One region of the Streptomyces sp. NPDC090499 genome, then DNA from elsewhere that is predicted to be linked to it. Evidence: riboswitches for the same ligand, from Rfam matches in the RefSeq annotation. Region 1 holds a riboswitch; each other region holds the start of a gene.

What was found. A riboswitch is a leader RNA that binds a small molecule or an ion and turns the genes downstream of it on or off. The one in region 1 is predicted to bind cobalamin.
Region 2: linked by a shared signal. The riboswitch ahead of ACIQVL_RS00375 (cobalamin biosynthesis protein) and the one ahead of ACIQVL_RS29480 (CbtB-domain containing protein) in region 1 are both predicted to bind cobalamin.
Region 3: linked by a shared signal. The riboswitch ahead of ACIQVL_RS04010 (prenyltransferase/squalene oxidase repeat-containing protein) and the one ahead of ACIQVL_RS29480 (CbtB-domain containing protein) in region 1 are both predicted to bind cobalamin.
Region 4: linked by a shared signal. The riboswitch ahead of ACIQVL_RS35360 (ribonucleoside-diphosphate reductase subunit alpha) and the one ahead of ACIQVL_RS29480 (CbtB-domain containing protein) in region 1 are both predicted to bind cobalamin.

The regions. Positions count from the first base shown of each region.
Region 1 covers NZ_JBIVXP010000008.1:423,617-428,482, reverse strand. Annotated here, with positions in the region: gene pgm (phosphoglucomutase (alpha-D-glucose-1,6-bisphosphate-dependent)) at 1-526, opposite strand, end outside; gene ACIQVL_RS29485 (CbtA family protein) at 787-1,542, opposite strand; gene ACIQVL_RS29480 (CbtB-domain containing protein) at 1,565-1,786, opposite strand; cobalamin riboswitch at 1,823-1,964, opposite strand; gene ACIQVL_RS29475 (enoyl-CoA hydratase/isomerase family protein) at 2,032-3,087, opposite strand; gene ACIQVL_RS29470 (hypothetical protein) at 3,282-3,728, opposite strand; gene ACIQVL_RS29465 (MerR family transcriptional regulator) at 3,819-4,184, shown strand; gene ACIQVL_RS29460 (VOC family protein) at 4,480-4,866, opposite strand, start outside.
Region 2 covers NZ_JBIVXP010000001.1:69,686-74,551, forward strand. Annotated here, with positions in the region: gene ACIQVL_RS00365 (anion permease) at 1-1,003, shown strand, start outside; gene ACIQVL_RS00370 (hypothetical protein) at 1,022-1,249, shown strand; cobalamin riboswitch at 1,392-1,532, shown strand; gene ACIQVL_RS00375 (cobalamin biosynthesis protein) at 1,645-2,622, shown strand; gene ACIQVL_RS00380 (cobyric acid synthase) at 2,619-4,166, shown strand; gene cobN (cobaltochelatase subunit CobN) at 4,163-4,866, shown strand, end outside.
Region 3 covers NZ_JBIVXP010000001.1:856,002-860,867, reverse strand. Annotated here, with positions in the region: gene ACIQVL_RS04015 (SCO2322 family protein) at 1-528, opposite strand, end outside; gene ACIQVL_RS04010 (prenyltransferase/squalene oxidase repeat-containing protein) at 525-1,733, opposite strand; cobalamin riboswitch at 1,841-1,970, opposite strand; gene ACIQVL_RS04005 (phosphotransferase) at 2,026-2,676, shown strand; gene ACIQVL_RS04000 (antibiotic biosynthesis monooxygenase family protein) at 2,673-3,053, opposite strand; gene ACIQVL_RS03995 (hypothetical protein) at 3,243-4,283, opposite strand; gene ACIQVL_RS03990 (XRE family transcriptional regulator) at 4,551-4,866, shown strand, end outside.
Region 4 covers NZ_JBIVXP010000012.1:104,317-109,182, forward strand. Annotated here, with positions in the region: gene ACIQVL_RS35350 (ATP-binding protein) at 1-2,676, opposite strand, end outside; gene ACIQVL_RS35355 (GNAT family N-acetyltransferase) at 2,842-3,396, shown strand; cobalamin riboswitch at 3,391-3,549, shown strand; gene ACIQVL_RS35360 (ribonucleoside-diphosphate reductase subunit alpha) at 3,649-4,866, shown strand, end outside.

The DNA.
Region 1 (4,866 bases):
GGTCCTGGATCCAGGAGGTGGCGTCGGAGGCGGCGGGGCCGCCGCTGGGCGGGTTGTACTTGAAGCCGCCGTCGGCGGGCGGGTTGTGCGAGGGGGTGACCACGACGCCGTCCGCGAGGCCGGTGGTACGCCCGCGGTTGTGGGTGAGGACGGCGTGCGAGACGGCCGGGGTGGGGGTGTAGCCGTCGGCGCTGTCGACGAGGACGGTGACGCCGTTGGCGGCGAACACCTCCAGGGCGGTGACCTTGGCGGGCTCGGACAGGGCGTGGGTGTCGGCGCCCAGGAAGAGGGGGCCGTCGGTGCCCTGGCCGCTCCGGTACTCGCAGATGGCCTGGCTGGTGGCGGCGATGTGGTCCTCGTTGAACGCGGTCGTCAGCGACGATCCGCGGTGTCCCGAGGTGCCGAACGCCACCCGCTGGCCGGGGTCGGACGGGTCGGGGTGCAGCGCGTAGTAGGCCGTGACCAGCCGGGCCACGTCGACGAGGTCCTCCGGAGCCGCCGGCCGGCCCGCTCGCTCATGCGGCATGAGTCCACTTCCTCCGCAGTCGTTGATCGATCGCTCGCCGCCCATCTTTCCTTGTCAGCGGTCGCGAACGCGAGTGCGGCACCGGCCGCGCGCCGAAGACACGGCGGGTTCACGGCGGGTTCACAGCAGACGTACCGCGGCGGGCGGGCGCTGTTCGCAGAGGCCCGCCGGCCGGCCGGGGCGGGGTCGAACGAACGCGAGAGGGCCCCCGGACGGATCCGGTGGGCCCTCTCGTGTCGTGCGGTGTGGCGTGGTGCCGGTCAGTGCGGAGCGGGCACCGTGCGCGCGGCGGCCGGGGCCTTCGCGGGCTTCGGATTGAGGACGCGCTCGGCCAACTCGCCGAACAGCAGGCCGAATCCGACCCACATCACCACCTGGATGGCGAGCGCCGAGAGCCGGAACCGCCACAGCAGGGTGGCCGGGAAGTCCGCGGGCACCTCGTTGATGACCGGCAGGAACTGGTAGGCGAGCCCGATGACGACGGCGAACGCGGCCACCGCGAGGACGGCCGACCACCAGGTGCCCAGCCGCGGCTGGAGCCGCTTGCCGAGGATGGTGGCGGCGACCGCGAGGAGCACGCTGAGCAGCATCATCAGGAAGTACAGCGTGGTCCGCTTGCCGATGGTGTCCGGGTCGCCCACCGACGGCGGGTTGGCCGGGTACTTCAGGAACGGCACCACGTACACGGCGACCAGGGCGCAGCCGGACAGCAGCAGCGCCGTGGCCCGCGGCGAGAACCGGCCGACGCGGCCGAGGGCGAAGCAGTAGGCGAGCGCGGCGATGCCGCCGAAGGCGACCCCGTAGACGAGGACCCCGGTGGCGAGGCCGGCGGTGGACTGCAGGGAGCGGGAGACGACCTCCATCTCGTGCTCGTGCGAGTGGGCGTCCTCGAAGCCGATCGCCTTGTCGACGTTCGGCTCACCGAGTACGTAGGCGACGACGAGGGCGAGCAGGCCGGCGGCCAGGCCGGCGAGCATGCCCCGCACCAGGAGGTTGCGGACCGTTGCGGAGTTCATGGGTGGTACGGCGCCCCTCGCGTCAGTGGCAGGGGAAGCCGAGCAGGTGGCGGGCGTCGTGCACCCACTCGTGGACGTCCGTGCCGCTGAACACGGAGGTGGCACCTTGTTCGGCGCCGACGAAGTAGAGCAGGATCAGCATCAGGATGCCGAAGAAGACCGCCCAGGGAGCTATCGCGGACAGCGGCAGCTTGGCGGGAACGGCGGGGGTGTTGGCTGTCGGCGGAGCGACGGTCTGCGCCATGGCAGGACCTCCTCTGGGAGTTCGCGTCCCAACTCGGTGGTGCACAGGACGACGGCCACGGGTCTGACTCACGAGCAGCTGTGGGGCTCTCGCATACAGTGGCGCGACCGTTCCGGATTCCCACCGGGTTCCGTCTCGCCGTCGTCGATATCGGACAGACCGTACCGCGTGTCAGGAGCACGGCCAAGACCGCACCATCAGGCGTGATCTTCGTCTCGCGCCTGATGGGCGGCCGTTCGAGCGGGTCAGCCGGGTGCGGCGAGGCCCAGTTCGCGCTCGCCGAGCGGGGCGAAGAAGCGCTCGACGTCGGCGTCGGTGACGTCGGCGAGGGTGGCCGGGGACCAGTGCGGGGTGCGGTCCTTGTCGACGACCTGGGCGCGGATGCCCTCCACCAGGTCATGGGTCGTCAGGGTCGCGCAGGACACGCGGTACTCCTGGTCCAGGACCCTTTCCAGAGAGCCGAGTTCGCGGGCCCGGCGCAGCGCCGCCAGCGTGACCTTCAGGGCGGTGGGCGACCTGGTGAGCAGGGTGTCCGCCGCTTCCTTCGCCGCCGGGTCGCCGTGCGCGTGCAGCCGCTGGACGATCTCCTCGACGGTGCCGGCCGCGTAGCAGGCGTCGATCCACGCCCGGTGTCCGGCCAACTCCCCGTCGGGAGCCTGCCGTACCCGCCGGGCGAGTGCCTCGGGCACGGGCAGGGTGGCAAGGTCGGCGACGAACGCGGGGATCGAGCCGGACGGCATGCAGTGGTCGGCGAGTCCGCAGAGCACGGCGTCGGCGGCACCGATCGCGGCGCCCGTCAGGGCGAGGTGGGTGCCGAGTTCGCCGGGGGCGCGGCCGAGCAGGTACGTGCCGCCGACGTCGGGCACGAATCCGATCCCGGTCTCCGGCATGGCGATCCGCGACCGCTCGGTGGCGATCCGGACGCTGCCGTGTGCCGAGACGCCGACCCCGCCGCCCATCACGATGCCGTCCATGAGCGCGACGTACGGCTTGGGGTACCGGGCGATGCGGGCGTTGAGCCGGTACTCGTCCCGCCAGAACGCGGCCGCGGCCGAGCCGTCGCCGTCCCGGGCGTCGTCGTGGACGGCGCGGATGTCCCCGCCCGCGCACAGGCCGCGCTCCCCCGCGCCGGTGATGACGACGGTCCGGACGGCCGGGTCCTGCTCCCACTCCGTGAGCGCCTCGTCGATGCGGCGCACCATGGCGTGGGACAGGGCGTTGATGGCCTTCGGCCGGTTGAGCGTGAGGTGCGCGGCCCGTCCGTCGACGTGCAGCAGGACGTGTTCGTCGGCGCCGGTCATCCGGACACCTCCGCCGGGCCGCCGGTCACGATGAGGCGCATGTTCTCGTCGGTTCCTTCCGGGATCGGGTGGACGCGTGGGTCGGGGACGATCTTCTCCCGGCCGTCGTGTCCGCGGCACACCGACCCGTCGAAGGGCGCCCCGGGCCTCGGTCGCGCCGGCCGGCGGCCGCCGGCCGAGATCGGCGGCCGCGCTCAGGTCCGGCAGCTGCGCGGCATCGGCCACCGCCGGGTCCACCACCCCGGCCACAGCTGGGCGAGACCGAAGGCCGCCTCCACCACGAGGAAGGGCCACAGCAGGCGCGGCGCGCCGTGGCCCAGCGCGTACGCCTGCCAGGCGGTGAACAGGCTCCGGGCGGCTCCGTCGAACAACCCGTGCAGCGGCTGCGGCCCGACGATCCGCAGAACTGCCCAGACCACCACGACCGAGCCCATCAGGTTCGCGTAGAGGGTCTGCATGGGGTCCAACGCGGGCAGGACGCCCAGTCCGAACGCCCCACCCGCCGACGACAGGGCGTCATGGACCAGGGCATAGGTCCAGGGTGTGGCGAATCCCGCGGTGACGACGAGGTCGTACCAGGCGCTCGCGCGTACGACCCGGAGGTAGGCGCGGTGTGCGGGGGCGGCGGACGGACGGCTCACGGCGAGGCTCCTGCTGATCGAGTGGCAGCGGCGGCCTCACGCTGGACAGTGGAGTACGGTCCAAGGTCAAGTGCGAGTGGGGGGAAGGTCGTGCGTATCGGGGAGCTGGCCGCGCGGACGGGCATGAGCAGGGACACCATTCGCTTCTACGAGCGGATCGGCCTCGTCACGGGTCGCCGACTGGCCAACGGTTACCGGGACTTCCCGCCGGAGACGGTCGCCTGGCTGGACTACGTGCGCACCGCGCAGACCCTCGGCTTCTCGCTGGCCGAGATCGGCCGACACATCGCGGAACTGAGCGAGGCGCCGGACACGGCAGGGGCGTTGTCGACGCTGTTCGAGGAGAAGATCGCGGTGGTCGACGCACGCATCGCCGAACTGACGGCCCTGCGCGGAGAGCTGGCCGGACGCGTCGGCACCGGATGCCCGTTGCGGGTCGACGCCGAGGGCGGCTGAGCGCGGCCCGACGGGCTGCTCGGCCGGTCAGAAGGCCGCCCGCGGCCACGGCCCGCAGGCGTACCCCCGGTCCGAACTCGCGGGCGGCGAACCGGGGCCGGGCCGCTCCCCCGCCAGGTGCTCCGCCCGGCGCGTCCAGGATGGTCTCCGTATGGGCGACACCGACCGTGCCGCCGCGTCCGGTGCGGCGCCGCCGGACCCACCGCGACCCGGACCAGGGGGCCGTGTCCCCTGCCCAGCGCGAGCGGTACGGGGACACGTCGACGCACCCGCGACGGAGCGGCGGTACGGGCCGTCAGTCGTCGGGGATGCCGCCTCCGCCGAGCGCGGGGACGGTCTTCTCCGGGTGGAGCAGGGAGCGGGTGCCGAGGCGGAACTGGTCGAGCTTGTCGACGATGGTCCGGGCGACCGGGGTGTGGCCCCAGATGCTGATGCCCTGGTGGGTGCTGGGTTCCCAGGTGGACTCGTCGATGACGATCGGCTTCCAGCCGACCTCCCATTCGAAGCCCGAGGGGGTGCGGGCGTAGTAGGAGAGTTCCTTGTCGTTGGTGTGCTGCCCGACGGACAGGGCCATGTCGAAGCCGAGTTCGTGGACGCGTTGGTAGCTGCGCGCCAGGTCGTCCAGGGAGGCGGCCTGGATGTTGAGGTGCTGGACGCGGGTGCGGACGGGGTCGATGGGCAG
Region 2 (4,866 bases), on a different contig from region 1:
CGCCGCCCTCGTCGGCGCCATCCTCTGGAACCTGGTGACCTGGCTGGTGGGCCTGCCGTCCAGTTCCTCGCACGCCCTCATGGGCGGTCTGATCGGCGCCACCGTCGCCTCCGCCGGTTTCGGCGCGGTCCACGGCGACGTGCTCGTCACCAAGGTCCTGCTCCCGGCGGTGGCCGCCCCCGTGGTCGCCGGTCTCGCGGCGGCGCTCTCCACCCGCCTCTCCTACACGCTCTCGAAGGACGCCGAGGACGAGGCCACCCGCAAGGGCTACCGCGCCGGCCAGATCGCCTCCGCCGGCCTGGTCTCGCTCGCGCACGGCACCAACGACGCGCAGAAGACGATGGGCATCATCACCCTCGCGCTGATCGCGGGCGGTGCCATCGCCCCCGGCTCGAACCCTCCCACCTGGGTCATCCTCTCGGCCGGTCTCGCCATCGCGCTCGGCACCTACATCGGCGGCTGGCGGATCATCCGCACCATGGGCACGGGCCTGACCGAGCTCCGGCCGCAGCAGGGTTTCGCCGCCCAGACCAGCGCGGCCACCGCCATCCTGGCCTCCTCCCACCTCGGTTTCTCGCTCTCCACCACGCACGTCGTCTCGGGCTCCGTGATGGGCGCGGGTCTCGGCCGCAAGGGCGGCACGGTCCGCTGGTCCACCGCGACCCGCATGATGGTCGCCTGGGTGCTCACCCTCCCGGCCGCCGCGGTGGTCGGCGCGCTCGCCGAGTCCGTGACGGACCTCGGCGACTGGGGCACGGCGGTCGTCGCCGTCTTCCTCGTGGCCTCCAGCGCCGCGATCTGGAAGCTCTCCCGCCGCGAGGTCGTGGACAGCAGCAACGTCGTCGCCGCCGAGGAGCCGGCCGGCGTGGTGACCACGGCGATCGCCGCCGTGACCCCGCCGCCCGCGGGCCCGGTCCCGGTGACGGACGACCTGACCGCCACCATCCCCGCCCCTGCCTCCGCCCCGGCCGCCACCGCGACCGACCCGGCCGCCACCGTCTGACCCCGAGGAAGAACCGACATGAACATCGACTGGGCAGCCATCGGCTCCGTCTTCGGCGTCAGCCTCGTGGCCACGGTGGGCCTGGTGGCCCTCTTCACCCTCGGCGTCAAGGGCCTCTCCGCCCGTGAACGCGCCACCGCCCAGGGCGACTCCGCGGCCCTGGCCGTGACGGCCGCCTGGCTCTGCTTCGCCGCCTGCGCGGCCGCCGTGGCGTACGGCATCCACCTGATCGTGGCGAAGGCCTGAGCCGGGAAGTCCTCGCCGGCACCGGGAAGGCTCCTCTCCGTCCGCACGGAGAGGAGCCTTCCGCATACCCCACAGGCCCCGCCGGACACCCGGTGTGGGCCTTCCCACACACTCCCCTCGCAGGTCAAAGGCAAGTTGACGGGTCTTCCGGGGGCGTGGTGGACTTCCGGAGCCATGTACGGCGGCAAGGGAGGAAGCCGGTGTGAATCCGGCGCGGTCCCGCCACTGTCACCGGGGTACCTGTCCCCGGAAGCCAGGAACTCCCACCGCCGGTCTCGTCGAACCAGGGCGCGGACACCCTGAGTGAGGACATAACGCCATGCGCGGCTGCCGATCGAGGTCGAGTACCCGGCCCGTTCCCGACCCCGTCGCCGACCCCGCGGCCGGCTGAGCCGATGGGTGCCGACCGCGTCTTCGCGTACGGCGCCGCCGCCGGCCTTCTCGGTGATCTGCTGCTCGGCGATCCGCGCCGCGGGCATCCGGTAGCCGTCTTCGGACGGGCGGCCGGGGCCGTGGAGCGGGTGCTGTGGCGGGACCACCGCGGGTGGGGCGCGCTGCACACCGCCGTCTGTGCCGGGGGCGCCGTGGCGCTGGGTGCCGCGGCGCAGCGGGTCGTACGGCCGTCCGCCGTCGCGTCCGTGACGCTCACCGCGGCCGCCACCTGGGCCGTCGTCGGAGGCACTTCGCTCTCCCGTGAGGCCCGGACCATCGGGCGGGCCCTGCAGACGGGTGACGTCGAGGCGGCCCGTGCCCGGCTGCCGCATCTGTGCGGACGGGATCCGCAGGCCCTGGACGCCGACGGGATCGCCCGTGCGGTCGTGGAGTCCGTCGCCGAGAACACCAGCGACGCGGTCGTGGGCGCGCTGGTGTGGGGAGCCGTGGGGGGCGTCCCCGGGCTGCTGGGGTTCCGGGCCGTCAACACCCTGGACGCCATGGTGGGGCACAAGTCGGCCCGGTACCGGCGGTACGGGTGGGCTTCGGCGCGCCTGGACGACGTGGCCGGGTGGCCGGGGGCGCGGCTCACCGCCGTACTGGCCGCGGCGGCCGGGGACGACCGGCGGGGGGCCGTGCGAGCCTGGCGGGCCGACGCGGCGAAGCATCCGAGTCCCAACGCGGGGCCCGTGGAGGCGTCGTTCGCGGGGGCGTTGGGGGTGCGGCTCGGGGGGACGCTGTCGTACGGAGGGCGGGTCGAGCACCGGCCGGTGCTGAACGGGGAGGGGCGGGCCGTGGAGGTCGCGGACATCGAGCGGGCGGTGCGGTTGTCGCGGCGGGTGGGGTGGCTGGCGTTGGGCGTGGGTGCGGCGGGGGCGCTGCTGCGGGGGACGCTTTCACGGCGCCCGGCACCGAAGTCACCGGCCGGAGGCCGCTCATGAACAACGGAGGCCTCCTCGTCGCCGGTACCACCTCCGACGCCGGGAAAAGTGTCGTCACCGCCGGTATCTGCCGGTGGCTGGTGCGGCAGGGCGTGAAGGTGGCGCCGTTCAAGGCGCAGAACATGTCCCTCAACTCCTTTGTCACGCGCGAGGGTGCCGAGATCGGGCGGGCGCAGGCCATGCAGGCGCAGGCCTGCCGGGTGGAACCGACCGCGCAGATGAACCCGGTGCTGCTCAAGCCCGGTGGTGAGCAGAGCAGTCAGGTGGTGCTGCTCGGCAAGCCCGTCGGCGAGCTGAGCGCGCGCGGGTATCACGGCGGGCGGCAGCAGAGGCTGCTCGGGACCGTCCTCGACTGTCTCGCCGAGTTGCGGGGCACGTATGACGCGGTGATCTGTGAGGGGGCCGGCAGTCCGGCGGAGATCAACCTGCGCCGGACCGACATCGTGAACATGGGGATAGCGCGGAACGCCGGGCTGCCCGTGCTCGTGGTCGGCGACATCGACCGCGGGGGCGTCTTCGCCTCCTTCTTCGGGACCGTCGCGCTGCTCTCGCCGGAGGACCAGGCCCTCGTCGCCGGGTTCCTCGTCAACAAGTTCCGCGGGGACGTCTCCCTGCTGGAGCCGGGCCTCGACATGCTGTACGGGCTCACCGGGCGGCGGACGTACGGTGTCCTGCCCTTCCGGCACGGGCTCGGCATCGACGAGGAGGACGGGATGGGGGTCCCCCCGCGCGAGCGAAGCCGAGCGTGGGGGAGGGTCTCTCTGCGCGGGACCGTGCGCGAGTCGAACACCGCCCCGCCCGTGGGCGACGACGTGCTGCGGGTCGCCGTCTGCGCCATCCCTCTGATGTCCAACTTCACGGACGTGGACGCGCTGGCCGCCGAACCGGGCGTCGTGGTGCGGTTCGTGGACCGGCCGGAGGAGCTGGCCGACGCCGACCTCGTCATCGTCCCCGGCACCCGCGGGACGGTCCGGGCGCTGGAGTGGCTGCACGAGCGGGGGCTCGCGGAGGCGCTCCGAAGGCGCGCTGCCGAGGGGCGGCCCGTGCTCGGGATCTGCGGTGGCTTCCAGATCCTCGGGGAGCACATCGAGGACGAGGTCGAGAGCCGCAAGGGGGCCGTCGACGGGCTCGGGGTGCTGCCCGTGCGGGTCCGGTTCGCCCGGGAGAAGACGCTCACCCGGCCCGTCGGGGAGGCCTTCGGCGAGCGGGTCGAGGGGTACGAGATCCATCACGGGGTCGGCGAGGTGACCGGGGGCGAGCCCTTCCTGGACGGCTGCCGGGTCGGGCAGACCTGGGGCACGCACTGGCACGGCTCCCTGGAGTCGGACGGTTTCCGCCGGGCCTTCCTGCGCGAGGTGGCCACCGCCGCGGGCCGCCGGTTCGTGCCGGCCCCCGACACCTCGTTCGCCGCGCTGCGCGAGGAGCAGCTCGACCGGCTCGGCGACCTGATCGAACAGCACGCGGACACGGACGCGCTCTGGCGGCTCATCGAGTCGGGCGCGCCGCAAGGACTGCCTTTCATTCCACCGGGAGCGCCCGCATGAGCACTGTGTTGTTGTTGTCGACCGCCGACACCGATCTGCTGGCGGCCCGGGCCGCCTCCGGTGCCGACTACCGGATCGGCAATCCGACGCGCGTCGACGTCGCGGAGGAGCTGCCGACGCTGATCGCGGGCGCGGACATCGCCGTCGTACGGCTGCTCGGCGGCAAGCGGGCCTGGGAGGACGGGCTGGCCGCGCTGAAGGCCGCCGGGATCCCGACCGTGCTGCTCGGCGGCGAGGCGGTGCCGGACGCGGAGTTGATGGCGGAGTCGTCGGTGCCCGCGGGCGTGGTCGCCGAGGCGCTCAGGTACCTCGTCGAGGGCGGCCCCGGCAACCTCACCGAGCTGGCCCGGTTCCTCTCCGACACGGTGCTGCTGACCGGTGAGGGGTTCGTGGAGCCGCAGAAGATGCCCGAGTACGGCGTCCACGGCGCCCGTACCCGGCAGAGCGGCCGGCCGACCGTCGGGGTGCTCTTCTACCGGGCCCACGAACTGAGCGGCAACACCGGCTTCGTGGACACCCTGTGCGACGCGATCGAGGCGCACGGCGCCAACGCCCTGCCGGTGTACTGCGGTTCGCTGCGCGGGGCGGACGCGGGGCTGTACGCGCTCCTCGCCGAGGCGGACGCGCTGGTCGCGACCGTCCTGGCGGCCGGCGGCACGCACGCCTCGCAGGCCTCGGCCGGCGGCGACGAGGAGGCCTG
Region 3 (4,866 bases), on a different contig from region 1:
ACCTCCGGCCGTCCCCGCCGACGTCACCTTCTCGCCGCAGCCCCGCGACGGATACCCCCCGATCGCGCACAACAACGCGTTCGTGTCGTACCGCAGCGGCTTCGCCGCCGTCGCCAGGGCGTCCGCCGCCGTCGCGTCCTCGGGCACCACCGCGCAGGCCGTCCGCCGCACGGGCGGCCGCTCCCCCGGGGGCGCATCCGCCGTCGTACCGAAGTCGACGACCAGCCCCACCCGTTTGCGGCCCCCGACGGCGGCGGTGTCCGCGCAGATCGTCCCGAAGTCCGCCGTGCCGCGCGGCTGCGACGCGTCCGTCGAGTCCTCGCTCACCGCGAAGCGGAACCCCTCGACCGAACCGTCGGCGGGCTGCGCGGTCGAGGGGCCCTGCGTGGCGTACGTCCAGTGCGCGCCGTCCCGCTCCCAGAAGGACCAGTACCGGTAGCCGGTGGCCGCCGCCGGCCCGGCGGCGGCCGTCGCGCACAGCGTCAGCGCGGCCAGGAACAGCAGCCCCGCACGGCGGACCGCGGTCACGGCTGCTGCTGCTTCCGGCGGCCGCTGAACAGGAAACCGATGCCGATACCGGCGACGAGCCCGGTGCCGACGATCCACCACACGCTGTTGCCCGACTTCTTCTCCTCGGCGTGCTTCGCGGCAGCCGCCCGCGGGGCCGGTCCCGTCGCGTTCAGCGCCGTCACCAGGTTCGTGCCGCCGAAGTCACGCGGGTCCGCGCCCATCGCGTGCGCGGCGAGGATCAGTTCGGCGTAGGCCGCGGGCCCGCTCTGCTCCGCCCACGGCGCGGCGTGCGCCTCCAGCCAGGCGTACGGCTTCCTCGCCTGCCCCGTCCAGCCCTGCGCGGCCAGGGCGACGACCGCGTCGGCGGTGTTGCCGTAGTCCGGCTGGGGCGCGGCACCGGCGAGCGCGGAGACGAGATGGCCGCTGCCGGACATGGCGTCCGCCAGGTACGCGGCGCCGTTGCGGGCCACCTCCTCCCGCGTGAGCGTCGTGCCGGAGCCCGCCGCGCAGGCGGGCCCCTTCGCCGGGGCCTTGCCGGCCGTCGTCACGAACCCCTTGCCGAGGGCCCCGAGCACCCCGGCCGCGGTCGCGTCCGCGTTCGCGGTCAGCTTCCCCTGCTTGTCCGGCTGGTAGGCGAGGGCACCGCCGCCGTCCCGGCCGCAGGGGACGGACCACTTGGCGAAGAGGTCGTACGGCGACCTGTCCGCACCCGCGCCGGCCGCAGCGAGCGCGCCGGCGACCACGCCGGTGGAGTTGGTGTCACTGGGCGAGCCCGGGGTGTAGCCCCAGCCGCCGTCCTTGTTCTGCACCGACTTCAGCCAGGTCACGGCCTTGCCTGCGGCGCCGTCGTGCCCGCCGACCGCCTTCAGCGCCTGTACGGCGGCGGCCGTGCTGTTCGTGTCCACCGTCACCTTGGTGTCACAGGCCGCCGTCGGCTCGGCGCGGAACGCGGCGAACGCGCCGTTCGCGCACTGCTGCCCGGCCAGCCAGTCCACCGCCTTCGCGGCCGGGGTCACCCCCACCGCACGCTGGGCCAGCAGGGCGAGCGACTGGCGCCAGACGCCGTCGAACTTCGGGTCCGAACCGCCGTACAGCCCCGACGGGAGCACCGTCGACGCGGACGGCGACGGGGTGCCGGCGGCCAGCGCGGTCGTCGCGGGCATGGCGGCACCGATGACGGCGGTGGCGGCCAGCACTCCGGCGGTGCGGCGGAGGACGGTCATGGTCGGCGGTGCCTCTCCCTGCGGGGAGCCGGGCAGCACGGGAGACCCCGGCGGCTCGGCTCCGTAAACCTCGACGGTGCCGTGCGACGACGGGCGCCGGCGCACGTGAGCCGATCAACGTCCCGGGCGCGGTGGTCCGGCTCGCCACTGCTGGTGGCTCACGGTTGCGGGTCAGCGCCGGAATTGCACCGGCTTCCCCCCGTACGGGTGATGACGACCCGGCTACCCTACCGGCCGCCCGGGGGGAAGCTGAGAGGGGGCTGTGCAGGGACCGTCTCGTTATGGTCGTGCCATGACGGGGAGACTGCTCGGGGCGGGGCGTTCGGCCGACGTGTACGAGATCGACGAGGCGTGGGTGCTGCGCCGGGACCGGGACGGCCGGGGTGACGCGGCCGCCGAGGGCGCGGTGATGGCGTACGTACGGGAGCACGGGTACCCGGCGCCCCGGGTGCGGCCCGCCGCGTCCCGTACCGGACTGGTCATGGAGCGGCTGTCCGGACCGACCATGCTGGCGGCGCTGCTGGCGGGGGAGACGGGCCCGGCGGAGGGCGGTGCGCTGCTCGCCTCGCTGCTGCGGCGGCTGCACGCCGTGCCCGGCCGGGACCCGGCCGACCCCGGCGCCCGGGTCCTCCACCTCGACCTGCATCCGGACAACGTGATCCTGACCCCCGACGGTCCCCGGGTCATCGACTGGACCAACGCCGAGGACGGGCCGCCCGCACTCGACTGGGGCATGTCGGCGGTGATCCTCGCCCAGGTGGCCCTCGGCGCGTACCCGTTGGCCCGTGACCTGCTGACGGCACTGCTCGCCGGTGCCGTCGAACTGACCGAGGACGGACTGACGGAGGCCCTGCGCCGACGGGCGGCCAATCCGACGATGAGCCGGGCGGAGGTCGAAGTGCTCGGCGCGGCGGGGCAGTTGATACGGTCGATCGCCTTCTAGAGCTCTGCCGCCGCCTCTGCGGACCGCCCCCGGGTGAAACCGTGGCTCCGCTCCACCTTCGCCACATGCAGGGTGTAGCTCTCGTACCACTCGGCCCGCCCGCGCCGCTGCGCCGCGCGGTGCTCGGTGTCCGTCCGCCACCGCGTGAGCGCGTCGGCGTCGCGGAAGTACCCGACGGTGATGCCCAGCCCGCCGGGGGTCTGCGCGTGGTCCATCCCCAGGTACCCGGGGATGTCCTTCACCAGGTCCTCCATACGTGCGTTGGTCTCGCCGTAGCCGCTCTGGTCCCGGGTCCGCACCGAGGTGAAGACGGCCACGTAATAAGGGGGTTCGTAGGCCTCGACGGGCACGACAGGCACTTCGGGGTGATCGCTCATGGCCGCACCGTAGGGCGGAGCGCGCCCGGTGATCCAGCGACTTTCCCGAACGGGACGCCCACGGGATCGAACTCTTGACCAAAGCCGCCGAGCGGGTCCGGCGAAGTCGGCGGCGGAAGGAACTGCACCACCGGCCACGACGCCGCGGTAGCCGGTAGCCGGTACATCGCGGCGCATCCAGCGCAGCGTTCAGGCCGCGTCCGCGAGCGGTGCGATGTCCGCCGACAGGTGGCGGGCCATGCGGCGCAGGGCGTCGTCGCAGGCGTCCGGGGTCTCGCCCACCGCCACCCAGAGGGCCAGCCGGTCGGCGTCGGTGGCGTACGGGCCCGCGGTGACGTGGTTGCCGGTGTGCTGGGTGAGGAGCATGCGGTCGGCGCCGGATTCGTGGGCGGCGTCGGGGGAGAGGTCCAGGCGGTCGAGGCGGCCGGTGGCGGCCGGGTACGCGAACTGGATCGCGGCCGCCCGCTGCCGGGTGGGCGTCGTGTCGGGCACCTCCCCGGTGGCCAGGGCGGCCGCGGCACGGGCGAGGTCGACGCCGGTGGCCCGTCTGACGAGGAGCGGGATCAGGTCGCCCGGGAGGTGCGGGGCGACGTCGGTGACCCGGGGGCCGCGGTCGGTGAGGGCGAGGCCGATGTGCAGGACACCCCGGTCGACACCGAGGGCGTGCACGGTGCGGTCGACGGCCAGGCGCAGGAAACGGTTGTGCAGCAGGCCGTCGTGGGCGTGCACGGTGTGCCGGAGCGGCTGCCGGGCGGGCGCCGGGCCCAGGACCGTACGGGTGATGGCGGCGATGCGGATCTCGCCGTCGAGGACGACCGTCTCGGCCGAGACACGGGGCGTGCCGGGGTCGTCGGGGCCGCCGACGGGAACGGCGCCGGCGGTCAGCAGCGCGCGCAGTGCGGGCGGGTCGGTACAGGCCTCGGCCGCGGTGAGGGAGGGGCCGGGCAGCCCCAACTGCCCGGCGATCCTCGCGGCGGCGACCGCGTACTCGCCCGAGAAGGTCAGCACGCCGCGGACTCTGTGCCGGGCCGCGAACCGCACCACCGCCGACGCCGTGGCGCCGCCTTTGCCGGGGTCCGCCGCGAGTCGACCGGCCAGGCACGACTGTGCCCAGGCGGGCGGCGCGGCGTCCACCAGCAGCACCGGGCGGGCCGCGGCGACCCGCGTCAGCGCGAACTCGTCGTACGCGCAACGGCGTCCGGCGCCGAGGAGCAGGACGGGCTGCGGCATCGGTTCGCCTCACCTTCCGGGGAGGAGGCGGGGCGGCTGGTCGCCCCGGGTGCCGCTCCCCCATAGGCGGCACCCGGGGCGGGTCGGTTCGACCGTGGCCTGGTGACGTGATCCTTTCCTGTCGTCCCGTCACATGTCAACGATTGCTGCCTACTTGCGCAGTGGTACTTGTCATGTCTGGTGGGCGGTACCGGTGATTCGATAGCCTCGCGTCTGCCCGGCCCCGCTCGGCCGGCCGACCGATCACGCGCGTCCAGGGGGACCTTGGTGAGTGACGCCCATGCCCCGCTGCCCGGCGTACTGGAGCGGCTCGGGGAGCTGACCGGACGTCCCGGACGGCTCTGCGAGGTCCTGGACGTGGCCGACCTGTCGTACCGCACCGGCATCCCGGTCGGGGTGGTCGCCGAACTCCTCGCGGGCGGCGCCGCACCCGAGGCGGGGCTCGCCGAACGGGTCCGGCAGCGGCTGGACTTCATCCGCGAGAACCGGCGCCGCCCGGACGGCAAGCGGTACTCGCTGGGCGAGCTCGCGGCGATCGCCGGCACCAGCAGGCAGTGGCTGAGCGAGTGGCGCAAGAGCGGGC
Region 4 (4,866 bases), on a different contig from region 1:
CTGACGCCGGTTGGCCGCGTACTTGAAGCCCTGGGCCAGCGCGGCCTCCAGGGCGAGCGGCAGGTCGGGGGCGCCGTCGGTGAAGTTCGGGTCGAGGTGGCGCAGCCACTTGGTGAGGCGTTCCCGCGCCTCGTCGCGGTGGGCCTCGTCGACGGAACCCAGGAGCATCGGGACCATCCAGGCCCGCATCACGAACTCGCGGAACAGGCCGACCCGTTGCTTGCGGTAGCGGTCGTTGAGCTCCTTGCGGTCCTGCTGCAGCCGCCGGACGCGCTCGGTCGACACGGTGCCCGAGAGCGACTTGGCCGACCTCGCACGCCCCATGTCCTTGGCCCACGTCTCGTACTCCCGCCGCTTCCAGGCCTTCAGCTTGTCGAGTCGGTCCTCGTACTCCCGCACCGGGTCGCTGTTCAGACCGACCCGCTCGCGGATCACGGCGAACGCGGCGTTGCCGCCGGCGCCGAACTCCTGCGCGAGGGCCAGACGGGTGGAGTAGGAGGACTCCTCGATGCCGATCTCGAAGAGCTCCCAGTACAGCGGGGTGGTGTCGACCCGGTCGGACACCTTGCGCAGCGCGGCTCCGAGTTGCTTGAGCAGCCTGCGCTTTGCGTCCCTCAGCGTGCGCCGGTCCCCCTTGAAGGCGGGCCAGCGTGCGCGCACCGCGGCCACGATGTCGCCCAGGTGCCGGGGATCGGCCTCCGCGCTCTCGATCTCCACAGCCGCGGCGTAGAGGTCGAGGGCCTTCGGATCGTCCGTGCGACGGCTCGCGGCGTCGCACAGCCGCTGGGCCGGAGTGCGGCCCCCGACGGTCGACTGCCGGACCCGGTCGGCGAGGCTCTTGCGCACGACGGCCCGGATCCCGCTCCCCGGCTCCGGCAGCCCCGCCTCCCGTGCCCGGGACAACAGCACCAGCGCGATGAGCAGTTCCCGGCTGGGACCAGGCGGCTGCAGCGCCTCCTCGACCAGTTGCCCGGCACCCCGCTCCCCCAGCTGGTTCAGCAGGCGGTAGCCGAAGTAGGCCTGGATGATGCTGTGCGGGAAACGGACCCTTCGCTCGGAGCCCTCCACCAGCTTGAGCCTGCCCGCCTGGGCCGCGAGACGGGCCAGGCCGGCCTGGCACTGGTCCAGGTTCCCCGCGCGCAGTCGTCGGCGTTCCTCGTCGCCGAGCCGTTCGCACAGCGCGTCCCAGATCTGCCGCCGGTGCCAGTCGGAGAGGGCGTTGGCGTGTCTGCCGTAGTGGTCGAACGCCCGGTCGGCCCAGACGCGTTCCGCCAGGGCCCGGGCGCGCCGGGCCGGACCCGGGTGCAGGACCTCCGGGTCGAGCAGCTCCGAGAGGCCGACCTCCAGCTTGTCCTGGAGCAGTCCGACACAGGCCAGGGCCGAGACCAGTTCGAGGGCGTCGCGGCGCTCCTGCGGGGCCAGCGCGACATCCTCCCGCAGCTTCCCCTCGCACAAGGCCTCGGCCCAGCTCTCCATCAGCCACAGCCGCAGGGTGGCCCGGTCGCGGCCGCGGGCGTTCCGGCGATGGGGATCGTGGTGCCGAAGGTCCTGTTCCAGGGCGCCACGCCGGTGGAGTTCGCGGGCGATCTGGAGGTAGATCGGCGACTCGGTGACCTCTGCCGTCTCCACGATCCAGTCCACCCCGCGCTCATCGCTCTCCGGTACGCCGGCTTCGACGAAGCGCACCGCCGCCTCCTCGCCGAGCGGTTCCAGTTCGACGATCGCGGCCGAGGTGTTCTCCAGCGGGCTGTGCGGCCGGGAGGCGATGACCAGGGGCAGCTTCTCCTCGTGGGCGCGTTCGATGGCCCGGCGGATGATGTTGTCCCGGTTCTGCTCCTGGCCGTCGTCCAGGAGTGCCTCCTCCAGACCGTCGGCGAGGACGACCGGCTTGTCGTCGGCGAGGAGTTGCTGCCAGACCCGGTCGGTCTTGGTGCGCGCCAGGATGCCCTTGGGCGCCTCGTCCGCGAAACGCCGCCTGGCCAGGAGTTCGAAGTTCAGGCCGGCTCCGTCCACCGCGTCACGGAGCCGGATCGGCACCGGGACGGCGTTCTGGTGGGCCAGGAGTTCGGTGAGCCGTACGAGGACGGCGGTCTTGCCGGCGCCGACGCCGCCGACCAGCAGATAGGGCCGACGCGTGTCGCGCTCCCGCAGCCGTTCGGCGATGACCTGCGCGACCTCGTCCCTGCCCACGATCTCGGCAGTGTCGGGGCCGGCGGTGGGCACCAGCTTGCGGGGATCCCGCAGCGCCTTGGCGAGATAACGCCGTTTGGTCCACCGGTACCACCAGAACAGGAACAGTGCGGCGGCGACGGAGGCGGCGAGGACCGGACCGACGAACTTGAAGACTGTGTTGAAGCCCTCTCCGTGCTGCCGCCAATGCTCGAAGACGGTCGACTTGCTTCTGATGAGGATGACCAGACCCTCGACCATCCAGGCGAGCAATGCCAGCGCGGCGACCGTCCAGACCGCCCGCGTGACGTTGGCGTAGGAGACCCACCGGTGCCACTTCCTGGGACGGGTGGCGCCGCGGTGGGCCTCCATACGGATCGTCAGGGCGTGCCAGCGGCCCACGAGACCGGCTCCGACCCGGTTGCCCGCGCGTCGCAGGCCCAGTGTCGCCATCGGCGCGTCGCGGGGTAGCTCCTTGCCGGGCGGGTGACGGACGACCCTTGTCATGGTGCCTTCTCCTTGCGCGTCCCAGGAGTGGTTCTCGGAACGGAGGGCCCCCGCAGGCACCGGCACCTCCTTCCATGGAAGCACTCCCGGCACAGCCCGCAACCCGGGCGCCCCACCGGGGAAAACGGGAGGTTCCCGCGTGCGGGAGTCCGGCAGACTCGCACCATGGACATCACGATCCGGCCCGTGGATCCCACCGAACACGCCGCACTCGGCGAGCTCACCGCCGAGGCCTACCTCCGGGACGGGCTCCTCGACTACGGCGAGGACGACGCGTACCTGCCCGTGCTGAAGGACGTGGCGAGCCGGGCGGCCGCCGCCGAGGTGCTCGTGGCGGTGGACGGCGAAAGACTCCTCGGCGGCGTCACCTTCGTCCCCGGCCCCGGCCCGATCACCGACATCGCCCGCCCCGGCGAGGCCGAGATCAGGGCGCTCGCGGTCGCACACGAGGCCCGCGGCCGAGGCGCCGGCGAGACTCTCGTCCGCGCCTGCGTCGACCGCGCCCGGGCCACGGACGGCTGCACGGCCGTCGTCCTGTCGAGCCAGCGCGGCATGCACACCGCCCACCGGCTCTACGAGCGCCTCGGCTTCGTCCGCACACCGGAGCGCGACTGGAATCCCGTGCCGCACCTGGACGACATCACTCTCCTCACCTACGAGCTGACGCTCCGACACCTCCGCGACACAACATCTGGGGGTGACACGACAGCCCGGCACTAGATGTATGCTCATGCTCGCTGTCGCCGCAGGGGAATCCGGTGCGAATCCGGAACTGTCCCGCAACGGTGTGCTTGTGCATGTTCGTGCACAGGAGTCAGTCCGAGGACCTGCCGACAGCACGCCCGGCCACCCGGTTCGGGCGTTCTGACGTCCGGGCCTCGTGGAGTGGGCCGGGGTCTCGACGCGTGCCCGCGCGCTCGTGCTGCCCGCTGCCCTCCGCCAGGCCCCGTGCCCAGCGAGGGAGAGCCCCACGTGACCATCGCGCCAGCCGACCCGGCTTCGGCGACCATCTCCGTGGAATCCGTGGAATCCGTGGAAGAGGACGGTCCCGGTACCGCGTTGCTGCGGACCCTGACCGAGCTGACCGCCGACCTCCCCGACGCCGACCCCGGCCGGGTCGCCGCCGCCGCGTTGCGCGGCCGGTCCGCGCGGGCCGACGCGTCGGAACTGCGCGAGCTGGCCACCGAGGCCGCCGCCGGTCTGATCTCGGAGGACCCCGCCTACTCGCGGCTGGCCGCACGTCTGCTCACCGTCTCCATCCGCGCCGAGGCCGCCTCGCAGGGCGTGACGTCCTTCACCGAGTCCGTCGCGGTGGGGCACCGCGAGGGCCTCATCGCCGACCGGACCGCCGAGTTCGTCCGGCTGCACACGGCCCGCCTCGACGCGCTGGTCGACCCGGCCGCCGACGACCGCTTCGGCTACTTCGGCCTGCGCACGCTGCACAGCCGCTATCTGCTCCGGCACCCGATCACCCGCCGCGTGATCGAGACGCCCCAGCACTTCATGCTCCGGGTCGCCGCCGGTCTCGCCGAGGACGACACCGCGCGGTCGGTCGACGAGGTCGCCGCGCTCTACGGGCTCATGAGCCGCCTCGACTACCTCCCGTCCTCCCCCACCCTCTTCAACTCCGGCACCCGGCACCCCCAGATGTCGTCCTGCTACCTCCTCGACTCCCCGAAGGACGAGCTGGACTCGATCTACGACCGCTACCACCAGGTCGCCCGGCTCTCCAAGCACGCCGGCGGCATCGGTCTGTCGTACTCCCGCATCCGCAGCCGGGGTTCGCTGATCCGCGGCACCAACGGGCACTCCAACGGCATCGTGCCGTTCCTGAAGACGCTGGACGCCTCGGTCGCCGCCGTGAACCAGGGCGGCCGGCGCAAGGGCGCGGCCGCGGTCTACCTGGAGACCTGGCACTCCGACATCGAGGAGTTCCTGGAGCTGCGCGACAACACCGGTGAGGACGCCCGCCGTACCCACAACCTGAACCTCGCGCACTGGGTCCCGGACGAGTTCATGCGCCGGGTGAACGCCGACGAGCAGTGGTCGCTGTTCTCCCCGGCCGACGTGCCGGAGCTGGTGGACCTGTGGGGCGAGGAGTTCGACGCGGCCTACCGGAAGGCCGAGGCCGCGGGACTGGCCCGCAAGGCCGTCCCGGCACGTGACCTGTACGGCCGGATGATGCGGACC